2 regions of the Acidaminococcus nyctereutis genome follow, and region 2 is predicted to be linked to the other one. Evidence: a T-box and tRNA genes for the amino acid it is inferred to sense, from the RefSeq annotation. Region 2 holds a T-box; the other holds one or more tRNA genes.
What was found. The T-box of region 2 lies ahead of ACTUHY_RS03715 (valine--tRNA ligase). A T-box ahead of a tRNA ligase gene usually reads a tRNA of that ligase, here a tRNA-Val.
Positions count from the first base shown of each region.

Region 1 (11,727 bases), on a different contig from region 2:
TTCGTCATGCGGTACGACCAGGGCAAGAGCAGTGTCTATGAATACATCTACCGGTGGTACCACGATTTCTGCTGCTTCCGTCTGGGCTTGGAATATCGGGATAAGAAATACAACAATGATCATGAATGGAGTGTGACATATGACCTCTATCGGTGGTAAGGCACAGGAAATCATCGGTGCCCGGCTCTTGGAACATGAGAAACTGGTCCACCGGGTCATGGGCAGTAAACGGCTGCTGAAAGCTGTGGAGGAGGCTGCAGGCCTTATTTCCCTGACACTGGCTTCCGGGGGCAAGGTGATGTTCTGCGGCAATGGGGGTTCGGCGGCCGACGCCCAGCACTGGGCAGCGGAAATCGTAGGCCGCTTCCAGAAAGAACGGCCGGGGATGGCCGCTCTGGCTCTCACTACGGATACTTCCATCCTGACGGCCATCGGCAACGATTACGGCTACGACCGGATCTTTGCCCGGCAGGTGGAAGGCCTGGGGCAGGAAGGGGATGTACTGGTGGGGATCTCTACCTCTGGGAACAGCGGCAATGTGCTGGCAGCCATTGAAACGGCTCGGGCCAAAGGCATCCGGGTCATCGGTTTTACGGCCAAAGGCGGCGGCAAGATGGCGGATCTCTGTGACGTACTGCTGGACGTGCCGTCGGTGAATACGGCCCGGGCCCAGGAAATCCATGAAATCATGGGACATATCATTTGTGAGCTGGTGGAAGACTATGCGTAATACCCAAAGTATCCAATTCCTGACGGAAGACATCCAGAAACTGCGGATCGCAGTGATCGGGGATGTGATGCTGGACCGGTATGTGTACGGGGAAGTGAAACGGATTTCTCCGGAAGCACCGGTGCCCGTGAACCGGGTGCGCCGGATGGAAAGCGTCCTGGGAGGCGCCGGCAACGTGGCAGCTAACTTGGCAGGATTGGGCGTAAAAGTGTATGTGGCCGGGGTCACTGGGCTGGATGCGCACCGGGATGCTCTGGAAAAGAAAATGGCGGCAGCAGGCATCGATTCCAGCGGGCTTTTGCCCATGCCGGGCCGCAGCACCATTACTAAGATGCGGATCATCGGTGCCCGGCAGCAGATGCTCCGGCTGGATTTCGAAGAGCCGGGGGATCTGGAACCGGAAGAAGAACGGCAGCTGCTGGACTGGCTGCAGAAACGGCTCCAGGGAGGCCTGGATGGCATTGCCCTCAGTGACTATGCCAAGGGGGTCTGCTCGGACCATTTCTGCCAGACGGTGATCGACCTGGCCCATAGTGCCCAGGTGCCGGTACTGGTGGATCCTAAAGGGGCGGACTGGCGGAAGTATGCCGGCTGCGATTTCATCACCCCCAATGTGAAGGAAATGTGCGAAGCCGGGGGCAAAGTGGTCCCTAATGAAACGGAACCGCTGGTGGAACTGGCGGCCAAGGCCCGTGATACCTTCCAGATCAAGAACGTGGTGGTGACCCGTTCGGAAAAAGGGGTGTCCCTGATCAATCGGAAAGAAGTGATCACCGAAGCGGCTACGGCCCGGGATGTGTTCGATGTATCCGGAGCTGGGGATACGGTAGCGGCTGTGCTGCTGGCAGCCGTAGCGGGAGGCCTTTCTCTGGGAGAAGCCTTGAAGCTGTCCAACAAGGCAGCGGGGATCGTGGTTTCCAAAGTGGGGACCTACCCGGTGCACCGGGAGGAACTGCTCCGGGAGGTGTTGGCCAGTGAGGAACGGGAAGGCCGGGATTACCGGCCCCTGAACTGGGACGAAGTGACCAGCCTGGCCCGGACCTGGCAGGCTGCAGGAGAAAAGATCGTCTTTACCAACGGCTGCTTCGACATCCTCCATACGGGCCATGTCACCTATCTGGAACAGGCGTCCCGGCTGGGACAGCACCTGATCGTGGGCGTCAACACCGATGCTTCGGTAAAACGGCTGAAAGGGGAGACCCGTCCCCTGAACCAGGAAAATGACCGGGCACGGCTCCTGGCGGCTTTAGCCTGTGTGGATGCCGTGGTCCTCTTCGGGGAGGATACGCCCACGGAGTTGATCCGGCGGATCCGCCCGGATATCCTGGTAAAAGGCGGGGACTATAAACCGGAAGAAGTGGCCGGACGGGAGTATGCCGGACGGGTGGAGATCCTGCCGTTCAAGGAAGGGTATTCCACTACCGGAGTGATCCAGAAAATCGCTGAACTGGTCAAGGAGGGCAAATTATGATCATTGTAACCGGAGGTGCCGGTTTTATTGGCAGCAATATCGTCAAGGGTCTGAATGAACAGGGCCGGGATGACATCCTGGTGGTGGACAATCTGACTAATATGGTGAAGTTCAAGAACATCCAGGGTCTGAAGGTCATGGATTATCTGGATAAGGTGGACTTCATCCAGCGGGTCCGGGACGGGAAGTTCGACCACGAACCCATTGAAGTGATCTTCCATGAAGGGGCCTGCTCCGATACCATGGAATACAATGGCAAATACATGATGGAAAATAACTTCGAATATACCAAGACCCTCATGCACTTTGCCCTGGACCGGCGGATCCAGTTCCTGTATGCTTCCTCTGCTTCCACTTACGGCAGCGGGAAGAACGGCTTCCGGGAAGAGCCGGCCTGTGAAGAAGCCCTGAACGTATACGCCTTCTCCAAGCTGTTCTTCGACAATTATGCCCGCCGATATTTTGACAAGGCGGAGAGCCAGATCGCCGGGTTCCGGTATTTCAATGTGTTCGGCCCCCAGGAGAACCACAAGGGGAAAATGGCTTCCATGGTGCGCCAGATGTTCCTCCAGTGGCAGGCAGAACACAAGGTGAAGCTGTTCGGAACGTACGACGGTTATGGGCCGGGAGAACAGACCCGGGACTTCATCTATGTGAAAGATGTGGTGAAGGTCCTGTTCGATTTCTGGCAGCATCCGGAACGGAAAGGGGTCTTTAATCTGGGGACCGGCCATGCCCATACTTTCAACGACATGGCCAAAGCCGTACTGGAATTCTTTGGCAGCGGCGAATTGGTCTATGTGCCTTTCCCGGAAGTGCTGAAAGGAAAATACCAGAGCTATACCCAAGCGGATACGACGAAGCTGCTGGCGGCCGGGTATACGGGCGGTTTCACGGATTTCAGCCAGGCGGTGAAGGAATACTGCCAGGTACTCCAGGATTCTGACGGCTATTACAAGGCATGAAGACAGGGGAAAAAGCGGTGTTCCTGGACCGGGACGGGGTCCTGGACATCGATAAAGGCTATATTTACCGTCCGGACCAGGTGGAATGGGTGGCCGGGGCCAGAGAGGCCGTGGCCGCCCTGGTCCGCCGGGGCTACCAGGTGTATGTGGTGACCAATCAGAGCGGCATCGCCCGGGGCTACTACACCCAAAAGGACATGGAGCATCTCCATGCCTATATGGCGGAAGAAATCAGGAAAGCCGGCGGCCAGATCGACGGCTTCTATTTCTGTCCCCATCATCCCACCAAAGGGGTGATCCCGGAACTGACCGTGGCCTGCTGCTGCCGGAAGCCCAAACCGGGGATGATCCTGCAGGCTATGGAAGAGCATGGGCTGGACCGGGAAGGATCCTTCCTGATTGGGGACAAGGAAAGTGACGTGGAGGCGGCCCTGGCGGCGGGGATACCGGGCTACCGGTTCAACGGGACGGATCTGCTGGCATTTGTCCGGCAGGTGTTGGCCAGGCAGGAGGGGAGAAAGTGATCTACCAGAACATCCTGATCATCAAAATGAGTTCCCTGGGGGATGTGATCCATGCCCTGCCCTTTGCGGCGGCTCTCCGGGAAACCTTCCCAGACAGCCGGATCAGCTGGCTGGTCCATCCCCAGTTCAGCGCCTTCGTGCCGGAACCGCCCATCATCGACGAAGTGCTGTATTTCGACAAGAAGGCCTTCGGGAAAATGGGCTGGGGCGAAAAATGGCGGACGCTCCGGGAAACTCGAGCCATGCTACGGTCTAAGAAGTTCGACCTGGTGATCGATCTCCAGGGCCTGTTCAAAAGTGCGGTGATGGCCTGGCTTACTGGCTGTCCCAACCGGATCGGCTACTGTGAGATGCGGGAAGGGAGCCGGCTTGTTTCCCGGCCTATCGTGGGGACCCATGCCCATGACCATGTGATCGAACGGTATCTGGATGTGGCCCGGTATCTGGGAGCAAAGGCAGAGAAGATCACCTATCCCATGCCAGCTCTCACCGAAGAGAGAAAGAGCATCCGCCAGCGGCTCCAGGAAGCCGGGATGACGGAGGGAGGGATCCTGCCCTATGCAGTGCTGGTGCCCGGGGCCAGGTGGGAAACCAAGCGGTGGCCTTTGGAACACTATGCAGCCTTGGCCCGGAAGTTCCTCCAGGACGGGACATGGGTGGTGCTGGCCGGGGGACCGGAAGATGCGCCCCTGGGAGAAAAAATACGGGAAATGGTGGGGCAGGAACCCCGTCTGCTGGACTGGATCGGTCGGACCAGTCTCCGGGAACTGGGCGCCCTGATCAAAGGAGCCCGGTGCTATGTCAGCGGGGATACAGGGCCTCTCCACATTGCTACGGCGCTCCAGAAGCCCCTGGTGACCATCTACGGACCTACCCGGCCGGACCGGACGGGCCCCTATGGCAATCCCCGGGCCACGGTGCTGGTGAGCCCAGTACCGTGTGCCGGCTGCCTGAAAAAGCACTGCGGCCACTGGAACTGTATGGGAGCAGTGACTCCGGATCAGGTCTATCAGCTGTGCAAAGAGAAGGAGGGGAGAGACTGTGACTGAACTGGCAGGGAAAAAGATCATCGTGACATTCCTGATGCACCTGGGGGATCTGGTGCTCACCACACCCTTCCTCCATGCGCTGCGGAAGGCGGCTCCTGGAGCGGAGATCACCTATCTGGTGGATGAGAAACTGAAGGAAATCGTGGAATACAACCCCAATATCGACCATGTGTGGACCATCGATAAAAAAGGGAAGGACAACAACCTCCGGGCCCTGTGGGCCATGAGCCGGAGGATCACTGACGCCCATTTCGATGTGCTGATCAATCTGCATCCCAATGAACGGTGTTCCTTCATCGATGCCATGGCGGTGGTGCCGGTCAAAGTGGGGGCGTCCCATTTTCTCTTCCGGGGATTCTTCCATCCCTGGCTGAAGCTGAACCGGAAAATCCATGCAGCGGATATGTACCTGGATGTGCTGAAGCGGATCGGTGTGGAACACCCCCAGCACAACGGATTGGAAGTGTTTCCGGGGCCGGAGCACAAGGCGAAGGCAGAAGCCTTTTGGACAGCCCAGAATCTCCAGCCGGGAGAGAAAGTAGTGGGATTCAATATCGGCAGTGCCGTGGTGACCAAACGGTGGGCCCCGGAACGGTTTGCCCAGGTGGCGGATACCCTGGCGAAAGAAGGCTGCCGGACGGTATTCTTCGGGGGCCCCATGGATGAGGAGATGGTCCAGGAAGCGGTTTCCTTCATGAAGAGTAAACCCATGGTGGCTACGGGAAAGTTTTCTCTGGGAGAATTGGCAGCAGCCATGAGCCGGTGCAGCCTGATCATCACCAATGACAGTGGCCCCATGCACGTGGCTATCAGCCAGAAGGTGCCCATTGTAGCCATGTATGGACCCAGCCATCCGGAGCTGTATGGACCCTATACCAGACTGGCCTCCATCGTTCGGGCGGATCCTCCCTGCGACGGCTGCCGCAAGGGCATGAAGCACCATTGCGACGACATGCGCTGTATGCGGGACCTGACTGTGGAGCAGGTGCTGAAGGCAGCCCATCGCTGGCTCAGCAGAAAAAAGTAGATATTTTTTCAAAAAAGGGGTTGCCAAATTCGGAAGAATCTTGTATACTAACATAGTCGACGGTTGATGAAGCCAAAGACATGATGGTCCGCTAGCTCAGCTGGTAGAGCACCTGACTCTTAATCAGGGTGTCCAGAGTTCGATCCTCTGGCGGATCACCATTTTTTTTGGCCGGATGGTCAAGCGGTTAAGACACCGCCCTTTCACGGCGGTATCGGGGGTTCGATTCCCCCTCCGGTCACCAACTTATGGGCGCTTAGCTCAGCTGGGAGAGCGTCTGCCTTACAAGCAGAATGTCAGCAGTTCGATCCTGTTAGCGCCCACCACAAAAGAAGACGATACACGCGTAACGCTGTATCGTCTTTTTATTGTGTCTGAATGGGAGCGGGGGAGGAGCCTGGACCTCCAGGAGACTGGGACGGGCTGACCAGGCGGGATTGCACCGCAACCCTGGGTCAGCCCCTACGGTGCGGGTGACGATGGACGGGGGGAACCCATAGGACCGTGGGATGGGCTGACCAGGCGGGATTGTTCCGCAACCCTGGGTCAGCCCCTACGGTGCGGGTGACGATGGCCGGGGGAACCCATAGGACTGTGGGATGGGCTGACCAGGCGGGATTGCTCCGCAGCCCTGGGTCAGCCCCTACGGTGCGGGTGACGATGGACGGGAGGAACCCATAGGACCGTGAGATGGGCTGACCAGGCGGGATTGCACCGCAACCCTGGGTCAGCCCCTACGGTGCGGGTGACGATGGACGGGAGGAACCCATAGGACCGTGAGATGGGCTGACCAGGCGGGATCGTTTCACGACCCTTGGTGCGCACCCTACAAAGATCGACGAACCATCGGTATAAATCCGTAGGGGCGGCTCAAAACTTTTGCGAAGCAAAATGTTGCCAGAGCCGCCCGCTTCCTGGAGAGACGAGAAAATTATCCGACTATTGCAATAATTATTCCCTGTGATATAATGAACAAAACGACAATGTACGAACAAATATTCACATCAGGAGGGACTCATGATTCTCAACAACCTCAATTACCCTCAACGAAAAAATATCCGGCTGCAATCGGCCGTCTACGAACAAAATGGCATAGTCTTCGTAACTTTATGCTCTGCCCGGAAGGCACTGATTTTTGGCTTCATTGAAAATGGCTTTCTGCATCCCACACCTGTTGGAAATTCCGTGCTGGAGGCCATCGAAAACATGAAGGACAGCAGACCGGGAATTACCATCACGGACGCGGTCCTGATGCCCAATCATCTGCATATGCTGATTCAACGGGAACGGACTGCCAGGGGGAAAATCATCACCCTGGGCAGGTTTGTTGGATTGTTGAAGGAAACGGTCAGCAGGCAATGGGGAAAAGGGATCTGGCAGAGGGGATACTACGATCATCTCATCCGCACTCCCAGGGATTTGGCTGAGGTGCGGGAATACATGGCCAACAATCCCAGAAAATGGACATTGGACAGGGAATACAGGGCAAAGGAGTAAGACCCTCCAGGAGGTGGGAACGGAGGAGCCTGGACCTCCAGGAGACTGGGACGGGCTGACCAGGCGGGATTGCACCGCAACCCTGGGTCAGCCCCTACGGTGCGGGTGACGATGGACGGGAGGAACCCATAGGACCGTGAGATGGGCTGACCAGGCGGGATTGCTCTGCAACCCTGGGTCAGCCCCTACGGTGCGGGTGACGATGGACGGGAGGAACCCATAGGACCGTGGGATGGGCTGACCAGGCGGGATTGCTCTGCAACCCTGGGTCAGCCCCTACGGTGCGGGTGACGATGGACGGGGGGAACCCATAGGACCGTGGGATGGGCTGACCAGGCGGGATTGCTCTGCAACCCTGGGTCAGCCCCTACGGTGCGGGTGACGATGGACGGGGGGAACCCATAGGACCGTGGGACGGGTGCACCGGGCGGGATCGTTTCACGACCCTTGGTGCGCACCCTACAAAGATCGACGAACCATCGGTATAAATCCGTAGGGGCGGCTCAAAACTTTTGCGAAGCAAAATGTTGCCAGAGCCGCCCGCTTCCCGATTTTGGGGTGAAAGCAGGGATTTTCCTTTCCGCCTCGAATATACTCATCAATCCCTGTTCATCTTTGGGAAAGGAGGGTTCTTATGGCAATGCAACTGTTTTTTGTAGGGGTTGTGCTGCTGATCATTGAGGGATTCATCCCCGGTTTCGGGATCTTTGGCATCAGCGGCATCCTGTGTCTTCTGGGTTCCCTGTATTTCTTCCTGGGAGCTACGGCTCAGGCAGCGGCCCTGGTGGGCGGTCTGCTGTTGGTACTGGTGCTGCTGGGATGGTGGCTGATCCGTCAGGGATCGGGAAGCTGGCTGGGACGCCAAGTGACCCTCCATCTCCGTTCCACGGCAGCCCGAGGCTATACGGGCAATGCGGAACGGAAAGACCTATTGGGGAAAACCGGCGTGGCCCAGACGGTACTCCGCCCTTCCGGCCGGGCCCTGATCGATGGAAAACTGGTGGATGTGATCACCGAAGGCGAATTCTATGAACCGGGGACAGCTGTCCGGGTGGTAGCTGTGACTGGCGGTCGGACCGTAGTCCGAAAGGAGGAAAAAATATGATTGCGATTTTAGGCAGCACGGTATTCCTGGTGGCCATCCTGGTCATCATCATCCTGTTCCTCCATTTCGTCCCCCTGGGCCTGTGGATCTCTGCCATGGCTGCTGGGGTCAATGTCCATATCTTTACCCTGGTGGGGATGCGGCTGCGCCGGGTCGTCCCTTCCAAGATCATCCTGCCCCTGGTGAAAGCCAATAAGGCCGGACTGGATGTGAACGTGGATCAGCTGGAAGCCCATTATCTGGCCGGCGGCGACGTGGACCGGGTGGTGGACGCCTTGATCGCGGCGGAACGGGCGACCATCCCCCTGACCTTTGAACGGGCGGCGGCCATCGATCTGGCAGGTCGTGATGTGTTGGAAGCAGTCCAGATGAGCGTCAACCCCAAAGTCATCGAGACCCCGCTGATTTCGGCCGTGGCCAAGAACGGCATCGAACTGAAGGTACGGGCTCGGGTCACGGTGCGGGCCAATATCGACCGGCTGGTGGGGGGCGCCGGGGAGAGCACCATCATCGCCCGGGTAGGGGAAGGTATCGTCACCACCGTAGGCTCTTCGGAAGAACACACGGATGTATTGGAAAACCCAGATCACATTTCCCGGACCGTCCTGAGCAAGGGCCTGGATGCGGGCTCCGCTTTCGAGATCCTGTCCATCGACATCGCTGATGTGGATGTAGGGCGGAACATCGGGGCCCAGCTGATGACGGATCAGGCGGAAGCGGACAAGAACATCGCCCAGGCCAAAGCGGAAGAACGGCGGGCTATGGCTGTGGCCAAGGAACAGGAGATGCGGGCTTATACCCAGGAAATGCAGGCTAAGGTGGTAGAAGCCCAGGCCCAGGTGCCGGAAGCCCTGGCCCAGGCCCTGCGGGAAGGCCATCTGGGGGCCATGGATTATTACCAGCTGAAGAACCTGATGGCCGATACGAAAATGCGGGAAAGCTTGGTGACGCCCCAGCAGGATGAGCTGCCGGCTACCCGGAAACCGGAAAAATAACGGGAGGCCATCATGAGAAGTGATCTGCTGCTGTTCCTGGTATGGATTTTGTTCCTATTGGGGACCCAGATGCTGAAAAAGAAAAAGCGACCGCAGAAAAGGGTCCCTCCTCCGGCTTCTCGAAAGGATCCTGGTCCCTTTGTCTGTGAGGAGGCCCAGGCTCCGGCTGTAAAAGAACTGCCCCTCCAGCCGTCTGTGAAGCCAGTGCGCAGTGATCTGGTGGAAGAAATCCGGGATTTGAAGCCCACCGTAGCACCTCAAGTGGCGGAAATCCAGAAAAGACGACCGGACCCGGTCCGGTATCCGGCCCTGTCCGGGGGCCTGCGCCAGGGGATGCTCTGGTCCCTGGTGCTGGGAGAACCCCGGAGCCGCCGGAGCTGGGCCCAGGAACAAAGAAATCGCAGGAACTGTGGAATCTGAAATGAACGGCTGCGGGATGTAGTTGTTCCTGCGGAACAGAATTAGTATAATAGATACAGTATTTTGTGAGGGGGAGCTGATACAATGATAGAAACAACAACGCGGGCGGAACAGGCTGTAGCCCTGAAACATGCTGCCGGAGTGCATAATAACTGTGCCCAGGCGGTGATCCTGGCTTATCAAGACAGATTGGGAAAATCCACGGAAGAACTCCGGGCCCTGGGAGCCGCTTTCGGTTCCGGCATGGGCGGTATGGAAGCCACCTGTGGAGCGTTGACCGGGGCGGCAGTGGTGCTGGGCTTCCTGGACAAAAGCGGTCGGGAGCCCAAACTGGTGATGAACGATATTCTCCAGGAGTTTCGGGAAAAAGCTGGAGCCACTCTGTGCAAAGAATTGAAGGGCGTGGAAACCGGCAAGATGCTCTGTTCCTGTGATGACTGCGTGAGGTTGGCCGTCCTGGGCCTGGAAAAACACCTGGGCTGAGAAGGTTTAGGGGATAGATGTTGATAAAGAGGGGAGTTATCCACGTTTTCGTGGATAACTCCCCTCTTTATCAACGGATTGGGTCCCCATCTTTCTTTTTGTTCCAAGATACGATATAATTTAAGTTTGTGAGTCTGCACGGAACTGTTTTTTCCGGCTGCGGATCTTTCCAGAACTGTACTTTTTGGAGGAATGAACGATGAGAACTGAAGAAGAACTGCGCGGCGTGACCGAACTGGGCAGTGGCCATACGGTGTACCAGAACACCTATGCCCCGGAAGTGCTGGAATCCTTCCCCAACAAACATGAGGAAGCCCCCTACATGGTGAAGCTGAACTGCCCGGAATTCACCAGCCTCTGCCCCAAAACCGGCCAGCCGGATTTCGGCCGGATCGTGATCAGCTACATCCCGGACCACAAGCTGGTGGAAAGCAAATCCCTGAAACTCTACCTGTTTTCTTTCCGAAACAACGGGGATTTCCACGAAGACTGCGTGAACATCATCAAAAATGACCTGGTGAAGCTGCTCCAGCCCAAATACCTGGAAGTGGCCGGCTATTTCAATCCTCGGGGCGGCATCAGCATCCTTCCCTTCGCGGTATATTACCAGCCGGACTACAAAGACATGGCCCAGCGGAGAATGGAGGCCTTTGTCCATGAATAAGAAAGCCCTGGTCCTGTCCAGCGGCGGGGTGGATTCCACCACCTGCGTCTCTGTGGCAGTGGAAGGATTCGGCAAGGAAAACGTTTCCACCGTTTCCATTTTTTACGGCCAGAAACACCGGAAGGAACTGGAATGTGCCCGGAAGGTGGCGGAGTATTACGGACTGGCCCATTACGAACTGGACTTGTCCAAGATTTTCCAGTATTCCAACTGCTCCCTGCTGGACCATTCCACGGAAGAAATCGTCCACGAAAGCTATGAACAGCAGATTGCGGAAAATGGGGAAGGGAAGGTATCCACTTACGTGCCCTTCCGGAACGGCCTGATGCTGTCCGCGGTGGCCAGCTTGGCCATGAGCATCTATGAAAAGGACGATGTGTCTATTTTCATCGGCGCCCATGCGGACGATGCGGCGGGAAACGCCTATGCGGACTGCAGTGAAGCCTTCATCGAGGCCATGGGAAAGGCCATTTCCCTGGGCACCTACAACCAGTGCCATATTGTGGCGCCCTTTGCCAGCTGCAGCAAGGCCGGCGTGGTGAAACGGGGGCTGGAGCTCCATACTCCCTATGAACTGACCTGGAGCTGTTATGAAGGCGGGGACAAACCCTGCGGCACCTGTGGTACCTGCATCGACCGGGCCCGGGCCTTTGCCGCCAACGGGGTGAAAGACCCGGCACTGGAGGACTGAATATGTATACGGTAACCAAACGGATCGAAGTCAGCGGGGCCCACTGCCTCCAGCTGCCTTATGAAAGCAAATGCACCCGTCTCCACGGCCACAACTGGATCATCGA
Region 1 covers NZ_JBQOUY010000003.1:11,272-22,998, forward strand. The annotation lists gene ACTUHY_RS02530 (OstA-like protein) at 1-159, shown strand, start outside; gene gmhA (D-sedoheptulose 7-phosphate isomerase) at 140-730, shown strand; gene rfaE1 (D-glycero-beta-D-manno-heptose-7-phosphate kinase) at 723-2,201, shown strand; gene rfaD (ADP-glyceromanno-heptose 6-epimerase) at 2,198-3,166, shown strand; gene ACTUHY_RS02550 (D-glycero-alpha-D-manno-heptose-1,7-bisphosphate 7-phosphatase) at 3,163-3,690, shown strand; gene waaC (lipopolysaccharide heptosyltransferase I) at 3,687-4,739, shown strand; gene ACTUHY_RS02560 (glycosyltransferase family 9 protein) at 4,774-5,766, shown strand; tRNA gene ACTUHY_RS02565 (tRNA-Lys) at 5,852-5,927, shown strand; tRNA gene ACTUHY_RS02570 (tRNA-Glu) at 5,936-6,010, shown strand; tRNA gene ACTUHY_RS02575 (tRNA-Val) at 6,017-6,092, shown strand; gene ACTUHY_RS02580 (transposase) at 6,784-7,263, shown strand; gene ACTUHY_RS02585 (NfeD family protein) at 7,898-8,368, shown strand; gene floA (flotillin-like protein FloA) at 8,365-9,363, shown strand; gene ACTUHY_RS02595 (hypothetical protein) at 9,376-9,783, shown strand; gene ACTUHY_RS02600 (C-GCAxxG-C-C family protein) at 9,868-10,266, shown strand; gene queF (preQ(1) synthase) at 10,466-10,930, shown strand; gene queC (7-cyano-7-deazaguanine synthase QueC) at 10,923-11,621, shown strand; gene ACTUHY_RS02615 (6-pyruvoyl trahydropterin synthase family protein) at 11,624-11,727, shown strand, end outside.
Region 1: it has a tRNA-Val gene. The T-box ahead of ACTUHY_RS03715 (valine--tRNA ligase) is inferred to sense a tRNA for this amino acid. The anticodon was not compared.

Region 2 (11,727 bases):
CCCTGAGCCTGCCCTCCATGATCATGCTGGGCAAGGCGGTGAAACCCAAACTGTTGCGGACGTTTGTGGCCATCTGTACGGCGGGGATCATTGCCGTAGGATATGGATTCAATCTGTTCCAGGCCTGGCTGCTGTAAGGAGGTGAAGACATGAATGCAATGGACGCGGCAGTGATCTGCAAGGCCCTGGGGGATTCCAACCGGATCCGGATCGTGGAGCTGCTGACCCAGGGGGAACTGTGTGGCTGCAAACTGCTGGAGTATTTTAACATTACCCAGCCTACCCTGTCCCACCATATGAAGGTACTGGCAGAATGTGGGTTGATCTGCAGCCGGAAGGAATGGAAGAATACCTATTATTCCCTGAACTGTGAAACCCTCACGGCATTCAGGAATTATATAGGAACGCTGACCTGCCGAAAAGGGAGAGCCTGTAGCTGCATGGATGAAAGCGGAAGATAGAAAGCAATAAGAAAGGATGAGAAAACATGGTTATTCAAGTCATGGGCGGAGGATGCAGCAAATGTGAAACGCTGCTGGAAAATGTCAAGGAAGCGGTGGCCCATACGGGGAAAACGGCGGAAATCCAATATATTACGGATTTTGCCGTCATTGCTGGCAAGGGTATTATGAGCACCCCGGCACTGGTTATCGATGGCCGGGTGGTATCCACCGGCCGGGTATTGAAAACCAAAGAAGTGGAGGATTTGCTGGGGTAAGGAAAAGAGGACTGGAGCTGTGAAGAAATGAGAAACCATTTCTTCACAGCTTTCTTTTTTCATTGAATCCATACCTCTTCGGACAATCCGGTCATACTCCCGGTCGTTCTTCATTACTCCGAAAATAGCTTCTGCCTAGATTGCAAGGTTCCTTTTCTCCGTCCTTTTTTTCCAGACCCAGGAATACTTGTTGGCATTGGCTTCGAATTTCAACATATTGACGGGATTATATCTGATTCTTCCAAACTTATGTTCAAGGGACTATTATTTCACCTTTTCTTTTTGTTTGCCCTTTTCCAGATTGCACAACATTTTGTCAAGAAGATGCTGAAAAAATAATATAAAATATTTTTATTGATTTTTCAATCCTGTACAGAAGGGGATCAGGAAAAATGGTGCTCTAGACTGCAACTTTGCAGGGCAAGGGATAACTTTTCCTGCTTCTTCGTCTAATTTTCATCTAATCTTCATGATTCGGAAACATACTACTGTATTGACAGTCCTTCGGCAGTGAGCATACAGAACGATTCATCATGAATTTAATTTAGACATTCATAACCAAATATGATAAAATACAGCTGAAAAACTTTGGACTATACTGCCCTGCCAAGGATAGAAAGAGATGGATACAGGGAATCCAAAAGAAGAATCTGTATGGGAGGGGTATCATGAAGAATCAAGAACGAAGAAAGAAAATACTGGAAATCCTGCGGAACAGCAGGAGCCCGGTGACGGGAGATCAGCTGGCCAAGGATCTGGATGTTTCCCGCCAGGTCATTGTATTGGATATGGCTCTCCTGCGGAGTGCTGGGACGGCCATTGTTTCCACCCGGAGAGGCTACCAGATCAACGGACGGAGCCTGACCATGGATTTTGAATGCCGGTACAAAGCCATGGATACGGATGGAGTCATGGAAGAGATGAACATTGTGGTGGACAATGGGGGGATGATTGTTAGTATCACCCTACTGCCGGATTTCTGCGGACCAATCCAGGCGTTCCTGAATCTGAAGAACCGGCGGGATGTGAAGCAGTATCTGGAAAATTTCCGGACCTACAATATCCCCTTGATCGCTACCCTGTCTAAAGGGATCCATACGCTGACGGTAGCGGCTGATTCCCAGGATGAACTGGAAGCCATCCGGCAAAGCCTGCAAGAAGCGGGAATCTTGATTTCTGAAGAACCGGCCCCCAACGGAAAATAGAAATGATGCGCATTTTATGAGCGATGCTCTTTTTGCCAATAAAATGCGTATTTTTTGTGTCCTGGCCTCTTTCTTTTCTCGGCAAAAATGGATATAATATCTTTCGACTGAAAATATAGGAAAAGCTGAGGGTAAGGAGGCTGTATGGATTTGAATGTTGGAATGCCAGAAATGAAAGAAGCTAAGATTTCTCCCTACCAGTGGATGGAACGGCATTTTTTTGCCCGGCAGATCCCTCGGGATTGGAGCTCGCTCCTGGATCTGTACCTGAATTTCCATGGCCGGCTGGGACGGGTGGAATTGGCCCTGCGGGGAGCTCTGCTCCTTGGAGGGACCAGCTGCCTGACTTTCTTCCTGCTAGGATGTGTCTTCCTCTTTACCCTGTTTGAGAGTGGAGTGGGGGCTATTGCCCTGATGGGTCTGTGGCTGTTGACGTATTTTGTCATGTTCCTGTGCGGACTTTCCCTGCTGGCCCGCCGGTTCCACGATATGGACAAAAGCGGCTGGTGGGTGCTGCTGATCCTGGTCCCCATCCTGAATCTGGCCACGTATATTTATCTGTTGATCAAAAAAGGGACAAACGGGGCCAACCGGTTCGGAGCGGTACCGGAGTGAAGGAGCGGGAAGCACACAGCGGCTAGTCTCCAGACTTCCCGAAAAGGGGTGTGTTGCACAGCACGTGCAGCACACCCCTTTTGTGCTATAATAAGGGATGATTCAATGAATTGTTAATCGAGGGGAGCCGCTGTCATGCTGAGCTTTTTAAAGGAAGAGAAAATCAACCCGGATTTGATCCAGGGCGTGGAAAATTATCGGAAGGAGTTCCCGGCGCTGCCGGAACTGCAGTCCCGTATCCCTGTGCCCCATTTCCATTATTATGGGAAGGACATCTGGGAAGAAGCCATTGCGGCTTTGCTGTGTGGGCAGAACCTGCTGCTGGCAGGGCCGAAAGCCACGGGCAAGAACGTGCTGGCCGAGAATCTTGCGGCAGCATTCGGCCGGCCCATGTGGAATGTCTCTTTCCATATCAATATGGATGCGACCGGGATGCTGGGCACGGATACCTTCAAAAACGGAGAAGTAGAATTCCGGCCGGGACCTGTGTACCAGTGTGCAGTCAAAGGGGGCTTCGGAGTCTTCGATGAAATCAACATGGCCCGGAACGAAGCCATGGCCGTGCTCCATTCTCTGCTGGATTTCCGGCATACGGTGGATATCCCCGGCTATGATCTGCTCCATGCGGACAAAGCCTGCCGGTTCATTGCTACCATGAACTATGGTTACTCCGGTACCCGGGAACTGAACGAAGCCCTGGCCTCTCGGTTTGCGGTGATCCAGCTGCCGACTATTTCCCTGGAATCCCTGGAACGGCTGCTTCGGAACGAATTCCCTGCCATCCGGAAAAATGCACTGAAGGCTTTCTGCCAGATCTTCAAGGACCTGGAAAAGAAATGCCAGGAAAGCGAAATTTCCGAAAAAGCCCTGGACCTGCGGGGGATGCTGGATGCCATCCATCTGATGGAAGCTGGGCTGGAAGCCCACAAGGCCCTGGATCTGGGAATCGTGAACAAATCCTTTGACGAATACGAACCGGGGCTGATCCGGGACGTGATCAATCTCCATATCCCCGGCAATTACACCAAAGAAAAAATCTTCGAGGGATGATGGATCATGGCGAAACTGAAGTACGATGCCAAACGCCGCCGGGCTTTGAATATCGTATGGGATGTATCCTGGGATTACCATTTCGATCCGGATTTCCTGGCTTATACGGAAAGCGGCACCCCGGATCTGTACCTGAATGCGGTGGTAGGCTTTACCCGGAAATATTATGATGTGAAATTGATCCACCAGATGTTCGAAGAGATGGCAGACAGCGCCCTCCGGGATACTTTTACCGACCTGTTCTGGCTGGGGCTGGAATATGCCACCTATGCCAAAGAGGCTCCGGTACGGCCGGTGCTGCCGTATTTGCGGAAGCAGCATGCCCGGGCCTATTTCGACGGTACCAAACTGGATAAGACGGGAGTGGCCCATGAGATGCAGGCGGCTCGCTGGCATGAAGTATTGGGGGAAGGGCTGGATCTCCACGACCCCTGGGCCAAGGGGCTCTATGCCAACCTGTGCTTCGATCCTTCCTGGGATACCCAGCAGCTGTGCGATCATTTCCGGAAACTCACCAAGAAGTATTTCGTCTCCCATTTCCTGGTCCGGGAAAGCCTGGAAAAAGTGATCATCAGCAAAGGGCTGGGAGATTTCCTAGACTGGCTCCTGCCCCATGTGTTCCGGAAGCAGGAAAGCGTGTTCAACTTCCTGTATTCCAAGAAGCAGGCCCTGGATATCCTGGCCGGGAAAAAGGCCCATAACGGGCTGATGGCTTTCATCACCGGCCAGACAGCGGCTGAAAACTACCAGTACATCATCGACTGTTTCGGGGCCAGCATCTATCCGCCCCGGAAAATGCTGGATATCGACCAGGCCTGGTGCAACGGGCCCCATCGGGGCTGCCATCTGCACTTTACCCGAGGCCGGCTGGGGAGCAAAGGAGCCACAGGGGAAGCTTCCCGCTGGCTCCAGGGAGCCCATGCCCAGCGGGTGAAGAACCTGGCCTACTACAAGGACCATGGGGAACAGTGCCGGAAGAGCATCGCCCGGCTGACCCATCAGCTGCGGAGTGTCATGCGGATGGCCCAGACCCGGCTGCCGGTGCCGGCCAAGGAAGGAGAGCTGGTGCCGGGCCTGGTGTGGCGGGCCTTGAAGGTAAACGACAGCCGGGTGTTCTTTGAACGGGAAACGGTTTCCAGCCCGGATTTCACGGTGGACCTGATGCTGGATGCCTCGGCTTCCCGGGGAGAATACCAGCAGGTGATCGCCTCCCAGGCCTATGTGATCGCCGAAAGCCTAAGACAATGCGGGATCCCTTACCAGGTATATTCCTTCTGCACCCTGCGGAATTATACGGTGCTGACCCTGTTCAAGGATTACGCCGACAAGAAGCGGTGCACCAGCCTCTTCAACTATGTGGCAACTGGCTGGAACCGGGATGGATTGGCTCTCCGAGGGGCTCGGCAGCTGATGGGGGATTTCACCCAGACAAAGAAGATCCTCATCATGCTTACCGATGCGGAACCCAATGATGACAAGCCTCTGGTGGGGGACGGACTGTTCAGCTCATCAGAATACCGGGATGAAAAAGCCGTGGCTAACACCGCGGACGAAGCGGCCAGCCTCCGCCGGGAAGGGATCCGGATCATCGGCCTCATCAATGGAGAGAACCAACACATCATGAAGGATGCCCGGAAGATCTTCGGGGAGGACTGCGTGGAAGTCCGGGACCTGGACAAAATGGCCGACAGCGTGGGCAAGATGCTGTGCCGGCAGATCGAGAGTTTGTAAAGACGGTCAGATACGGCCCCAAGGGGCCTGGAGACATCGGACGTCAGCTTTGTTCGAATTAGAGGCAGGTCCGAACTGTTTATTGCAGGCAAGCTGAAGTCTGACTTCTGAAAGGCCTGTCAGGGCCGGTCTGACCTCTTCCATTTCCCATTGACAAAAAAATCTCCCCTTGTTACAATGACTCCATACAACCATACAGTCAAAGGCTATGAAGGGAAGGAGTACAGCGCCCCTTGCACCGGCAGAGAGGATGCGGTTGGTGGAAGCATCCGGGCAATGCGCTGGAAGTCATCCGGGAGCCGGTACGGTGAAGAGCCGTATCCGTTTGGGCACGTTACGCCTTTAAGGTGCTCAAGCAATTGAGAATGTAGGTGGTACCGCGAACAACTCGTCCTATACAGCAGGACGGGTTTATTTTTTTAAGGAGGCAGATTTATGGCAGAAGAAAACAACATCCCCAAGGTCTATGATCCGGCCGCCGTGGAAAAGAAATGGTATGCATATTGGATGGAACAGGGCTTTTTCCATCAGCCAGTGGACAAGAGCCGGCAACCTTTCAGTGTAGTGATCCCGCCTCCCAACATCACCGGCAAGCTCCACATGGGCCATGCCCTGGACAATACCCTTCAGGACATCCTGGTGCGCTGGCACCGGATGATGGGGGACAATACCTGCTGGCTCCCCGGTTATGACCATGCCGGTCTGGCCACCCAGATCAAAGTGGAAGAGGAACTGAAGAAAAAAGAAGGACTGACCCGCTATGACCTGGGCCGGGAAGAATTCGTGAAACGGGTGTGGAAATGGAAGGAAGCCTATGGGGACGAAATCGTCACTCAGCTGAAATCCCTGGGGATCTCCTGCGATTGGGACCGGCAGCGGTTTACCATGGATGAGGGACTGAGCCGGGCTGTCCGGGAAGCTTTTGTGAGCCTCTATGAAAAAGGCTTGATCTACAAAGGGACCCGGATGATCAACTGGTGCGTCAACTGTCGCACGGCCCTTTCTGATGTGGAAGTGGAACACCAGGATGATTCCGGTGCCCTGTGGTACATCAAATACCCCATCGTGGGAGAAAAGGACCAATACCTGACCATTGCTACCAGCCGTCCGGAAACCATCCCCGGAGATACAGCCGTAGCTGTGAACCCCAAGGATGAACGGTATGGAAAGCTGGTAGGGAAGAAAATCGCCCTGCCCACCACCAACCGGGAAATCCCCATCATCGCCGATGAATATGTGGACCTGGAATTCGGTACGGGTGCCGTGAAGATCACCCCGGCCCATGACCCTAACGACTATGAAGTGGGTGAACGGCACAATCTGGAAAAAATCGTGGTCATCGGCCTGGACGGGAAAATGACCAAAGAAGCCGGCAAATATGAAGGGGAAGACCGGTACGAATGCCGGAAGCATATCGTCCAAGACCTGAAAGACCTGGGACTCCTGGTGAAGATCGAAGACGCACCCCACTCGGTAGGCCATTGCCAGCGCTGCCATCATGTGGTGGAACCCATGGTCTCCACCCAGTGGTTCGTGAAGATGAAACCCCTGGCGGAAGCCGCCATCAAATGCGTCACCGAAGGTAACACAGAATTCGTGCCCAGCCGGTTCACCAAGACCTATCTCCAGTGGATGGAAAACATCCATGACTGGTGCATTTCCCGGCAGATCTGGTGGGGCCATCGGATCCCAGTCTGGTATTGCGACGACTGCGGAGAAGTGGCCGCTTCTCGGACGGATCTGACGGAATGCCCCAAATGCGGTAGTAAGCACATCCATCAGGATGAAGATGCCCTGGATACCTGGTTCAGCTCCGGCCTGTGGCCATTCTCCACCTTCGGCTGGCCGGACAAGACAGAAGAGTTGGAACAGTGGTATCCTACCAGCGTGCTGGTCACTGGCTATGATATCATCTTCTTCTGGGTGGCCCGGATGATCACCATGGGTGAGGAATTCATGGGCAAGGAACCCTTCAAGCACGTGTTCATCCATGGCCTGGTCCGGGATGAACAGGGCCGGAAGATGAGTAAATCCCTGGGTAACGGGATCGATCCTCTGGAAGTGGTGAACAAGTACGGGGCGGATACCCTGCGCTTCATGCTGATCACCGGCAATACCCCGGGCAACGACATGCGGTTCTACTGGAACCGGATCGAAAGCACCCGGAATTTTGCCAATAAGATCTGGAACGCATCCCGGTTCGCTCTCATGAACCTGGATGGCTATGACAAGGATGCAGAAAAAGCACCGCTCACCCTGGCGGACAAATGGATCTTGTCCCGGCTCCAGCACACCATCCAGGATGTATCCAGTTATCTGGAAAAATTCGAATTGGGCGAAGCCGGACGGCTGATCTACGACTTCATCTGGGGTGAAGTGTGCGACTGGTACATCGAACTGGCCAAACCCCGTCTGTACGACCGGGAAAACGCCGCGGCACGGGCTACGGCCCAGACGGTGCTGTGCCGGGTGCTGGGAGATGCCATGAAACTGCTCCATCCCTACATGCCTTTCATTACGGAAGAAATCTGGCAGCACCTGCCCCATGAAGGCCAGAGCATCATGATCGCTCCCTGGCCGGTGGCAGACGGAAACCTGATCGATGATACGGTGGAAAAACAGATGACTGCCGTCATGGACGTGATCAAGGCGATCCGGAATATGCGGGCGGAAGTGAATGCCGCTCCTGGCCATAAGGCACCGGCAACGGTATTGGTGGAAGAAGAGCTGAAAGCGGTCTTTGCGGCTAATGGAGATTATATCCGGCAGCTGGGCACGGTGGATGCCCTGACTTTAGGCGGCATGGAAGATGCAGCTCCGGAAAACGCCATGGCGGCTGTGGTCAATGGCGCTAAAGTATATCTGCCCCTGAAGGGCCTGATTGACGTAGAGAAGGAACTGGCCCGTCTCCAGAAGGAATTGGACGGGGCGGAAAAGGAAGCCAAACGGGCTGCCGGGAAGCTGAGCAACCAGAACTTCCTGGCCAAGGCTCCTGCGGAAGTGGTAGAAAAGGAAAAGACCAAGCAAACAGAGATCCTGGCGCGGATCGCTGGCCTGAAAGAACGGATCACGACCCTGCGCAGCCTGTAAAAGGGAAAGGAGCAGACCTATGGACTATACAGCCGCAGTCGCATATGTAGAAAGCATGGGCAAGTTCGGCATCCATCTGGGCATGGAACGGATCCAGGGGCTGGCGGCGCTTTTGGACCATCCGGAACGGAAGATCCGGACCATCCATGTAACTGGGACCAACGGCAAGGGCAGTGTCACCACGTTCCTGGCCAATATGCTCCAGCAGGCGGGGAAAAAGGTGGGGAGCTATACCTCTCCCCATTTTGTCCGTTACAATGAACGGATCTGTTTGGACGGCGCCGATATTTCCGATGAGGATTTCGCTGCCGTGACGGAACGGACCAAAGCGGCTCTGGACCGATATCTGGCAGCCGGAGGCGAACAGCCCACCCAATTCGAATTCCTCACTGCCATGGCCTTTCTGTATTTTGCGGAAAAACAGGTGGACTATGCGGTGATCGAAGTGGGGATGGGGGGCCTGTGGGACTCCACCAACATCATCACGCCGGAAGTCTCAGTGATCACCAATGTGACCCTGGAACATACGGAACGGCTAGGCAAGACCATCGAGGCCATTGCCACCCAGAAAGCCGGGATCATTAAGCCCGGGGTGCCGGTGGTGACGGAAGCGGAAGGCGAGGCTCTCACGGTGATCCGGGCTGCAGCAGAAGCCAATCATGCACCTCTCTATGTCTATGGAGAGGATTTCACAGCAAAAAAACTGACCAGCTCTATGGATGCCCAGACTTTCCTGTATCGCCTGGGAGAAAAGGAATTGGAGGCCGTCATCCATCTGCCCGGGGAACATCAGATCCTCAATGGGGCGGCTGCCCTTACAGCGGCAGAGATCCTCCGGGAGAAAGAGGGTACGCCGGATGAAGCGGCTATGCTCCGAGGCATGGAAGCAGCCCGGTGGCCGGGACGGCTGGAACGGATCCGCCACAATCCGGACATCATCCTGGATGGGGCCCATAACCCGTCTGGAGTCACGGTGCTCCGGAAAGCCCTGGATGAATACTATCCCAAAGCACGGCGGCTCTTCGTGTTCGGCATGATGGCGGACAAGGATGTGAGCCAGGTCTCGGATATCCTGTTCCGGCCGGAGGACACCATCTATACGGTACTGGCCCACGAAGGGGATCGATCGGAGAAACCGGAAAAATTGGCCCAGCGGCTCCACAAGAATGCGGTTCCCATGGAGGACCTGACGGCTGCCTACCGCCGGGCGGTGGAAGAAGCCGGCCCAGGGGATGTGGTGATCGTCTGCGGGTCTCTGTATCTCATCGGGACCTTCAAGGAACTGGGATTGGACCGGTAAGGATCATGGAGCGACCGAGAGGCTGGGGCCTCCCAGCATCCTGGAACCTGAACCAAATCACTTTCGGGGTCCTTTGCGTACTGTTTTTCGTGCTGCCTCTGCACCAGCTGGGGGCGGGGATCGTATTCGGGATCTGCTTCCTGCTGAATCTGGCGAATATCTGGAAGAGCGGTCAGTTTTGGCCGGCCATCCAGATCCCTCGGATCATCAGCCGGCCCTTGTGGGCTCTATTCCTACTCAGTGGGGTCAGCACCCTGTGGTCGGCCGATCCGGCGGCCTGTGCCCTGAATTGGCTGTGGGTGGTGGGCCAGGAGGCGGGCATCTTTTATCTGGTGCTCCGGTATGCCAGTACGGGACGCAGATCTCTATTCCTGATCAAAATCTTCATGATTTCTGCCGGGGTGGTGGCTGCATTTGGCATCTGGCAGTATTTCTTCGGCAGCAGTCTCCAGAACCTGGAGTGGATCGACCATCAGGCCTTTAAACATTTGTCCCGGAGGGCAATTTCCACCCTGGTGAACCCCAATATCCTGGGGACTTTCCTGGTGACCACGGTGGCCTACTGTGAAGGCCTCTTTGCTCCTCTCAAAGGAGGGAAGACACGCTGGGCCCTGGTAGGGATCTTCCTTTTGGCCACGGCCTGTTTGATCCTGACCTTTTCCCGGGGCAACTGGGTGGCCTATTTCTGGGTACTGTTCATTTTTGCCGGAGCCTTCTATCACAAGGCATTCCTGCCTTTTATCGGCGGCGGGCTGGGGGTGCTGTATCTGTTCTGGAACCAGCTGGCGGAACGGCTCATGTCGATTTTTTCCGTCCATGATACCTCGGCGGAACTCCGGTTCTTCTATCTGGAAAGTTCCCTGGACATGATCCGGGATCATCCTTTTGGGGTAGGCTGGTATGGATATGGCTATGCCTTTCCTGATTACAACTTTTTCATTGCAGAAGATGTGTTCATGTACCACAGCCATAATCTGCTGCTGAATGTGACGGCAGAGCTGGGGATCCCCGGGCTGTTGCTGTTCCTGTTTATCATGATCCAGCTGTTCCGGCTGGCCCGGGAAATCCGCCACCGGCAGCGGACCCGTCCCTGGATCCGGGGCGTAGCCTGCGGCTATATGGCGTCCCTGGTAGGTATCTTCATCAGCGGGCTGACGGATCATACCCTGTTCAACAGCCAGCTGGGCATGTTGTTCTGGGCCGGGAATGCCATCCTCCTGATCGTGGATCAGCTGAGCCGGGAACGGAAGAAAAGGATATAATGAAAAATGGGCTGTGAAGAAATGAGGATTCATTTCTTCACAGCCCATTTTTATAATTCTTACAGATGGAACAGACCAAGTACCAGGCCGCAGGCCAGGGAGATCCAGGACAGGACCCACAGGCGGGGAGCACAGAAGGTGAGCAGTTCTTTGATGGAGATACCAGCCAGGCCGCAGGCCAGGAAGGTAGTAGCAGCGTGAGGAGTGACCATGACGCCATAGTTCTTCCCGATCAGCATGGCCATGGCCATGTTGTGAGGATCAACGCCGAACTGCTGGCCGACGCCGATGGCCAGAGGCAGCAGACCGAAGAAGTAGGAGTCGGTACCCAGCATCATGCCGATGGGCACAGCGAAGAACCCGAACACATCCTGCAGATGGGGCCCCAGAGCAGCCGGGACAATGTTGATCAGCATCTGGGCCATGGCCTTCATCATGCCGGTCTTGGACAGCACACCCAGGAACACGCCGGAAGCCAGCAGGATCATGGGCATGCTCAGAGCGGTAGCAGCGTGCATCTTAATGGCACGAGCCTGGTCCTTGGCAGTGTGGAAGTTGGCAATCAAGGCCACAGCCAGACCGAACATAAATGCACCGTACAGAGGGATCTTGGTGAAGCACAGCAGGCCGATGACGAACAGGGTCAGGATGCCGTTGAACCAGATCATCTTGGGACGGCGCATGAAAGCGGCGTCATCAGCGGACAGATCATCGTCAGCGGATTTTTCATCTTCATCCTCAGATAATTCCGCAGCT
Region 2 covers NZ_JBQOUY010000004.1:87,052-98,778, forward strand. The annotation lists gene ACTUHY_RS03675 (permease) at 1-137, shown strand, start outside; gene ACTUHY_RS03680 (ArsR/SmtB family transcription factor) at 150-461, shown strand; gene ACTUHY_RS03685 (thioredoxin family protein) at 488-718, shown strand; partial or broken gene ACTUHY_RS03690 (transposase) at 770-853, opposite strand; gene ACTUHY_RS03695 (3H domain-containing protein) at 1,387-1,923, shown strand; gene ACTUHY_RS03700 (DUF805 domain-containing protein) at 2,086-2,538, shown strand; gene ACTUHY_RS03705 (AAA family ATPase) at 2,674-3,588, shown strand; gene ACTUHY_RS03710 (vWA domain-containing protein) at 3,595-5,319, shown strand; T-box leader at 5,519-5,718, shown strand; gene ACTUHY_RS03715 (valine--tRNA ligase) at 5,755-8,409, shown strand; gene ACTUHY_RS03720 (bifunctional folylpolyglutamate synthase/dihydrofolate synthase) at 8,429-9,709, shown strand; gene ACTUHY_RS03725 (O-antigen ligase family protein) at 9,715-10,971, shown strand; gene ACTUHY_RS03730 (CitMHS family transporter) at 11,031-11,727, opposite strand, start outside.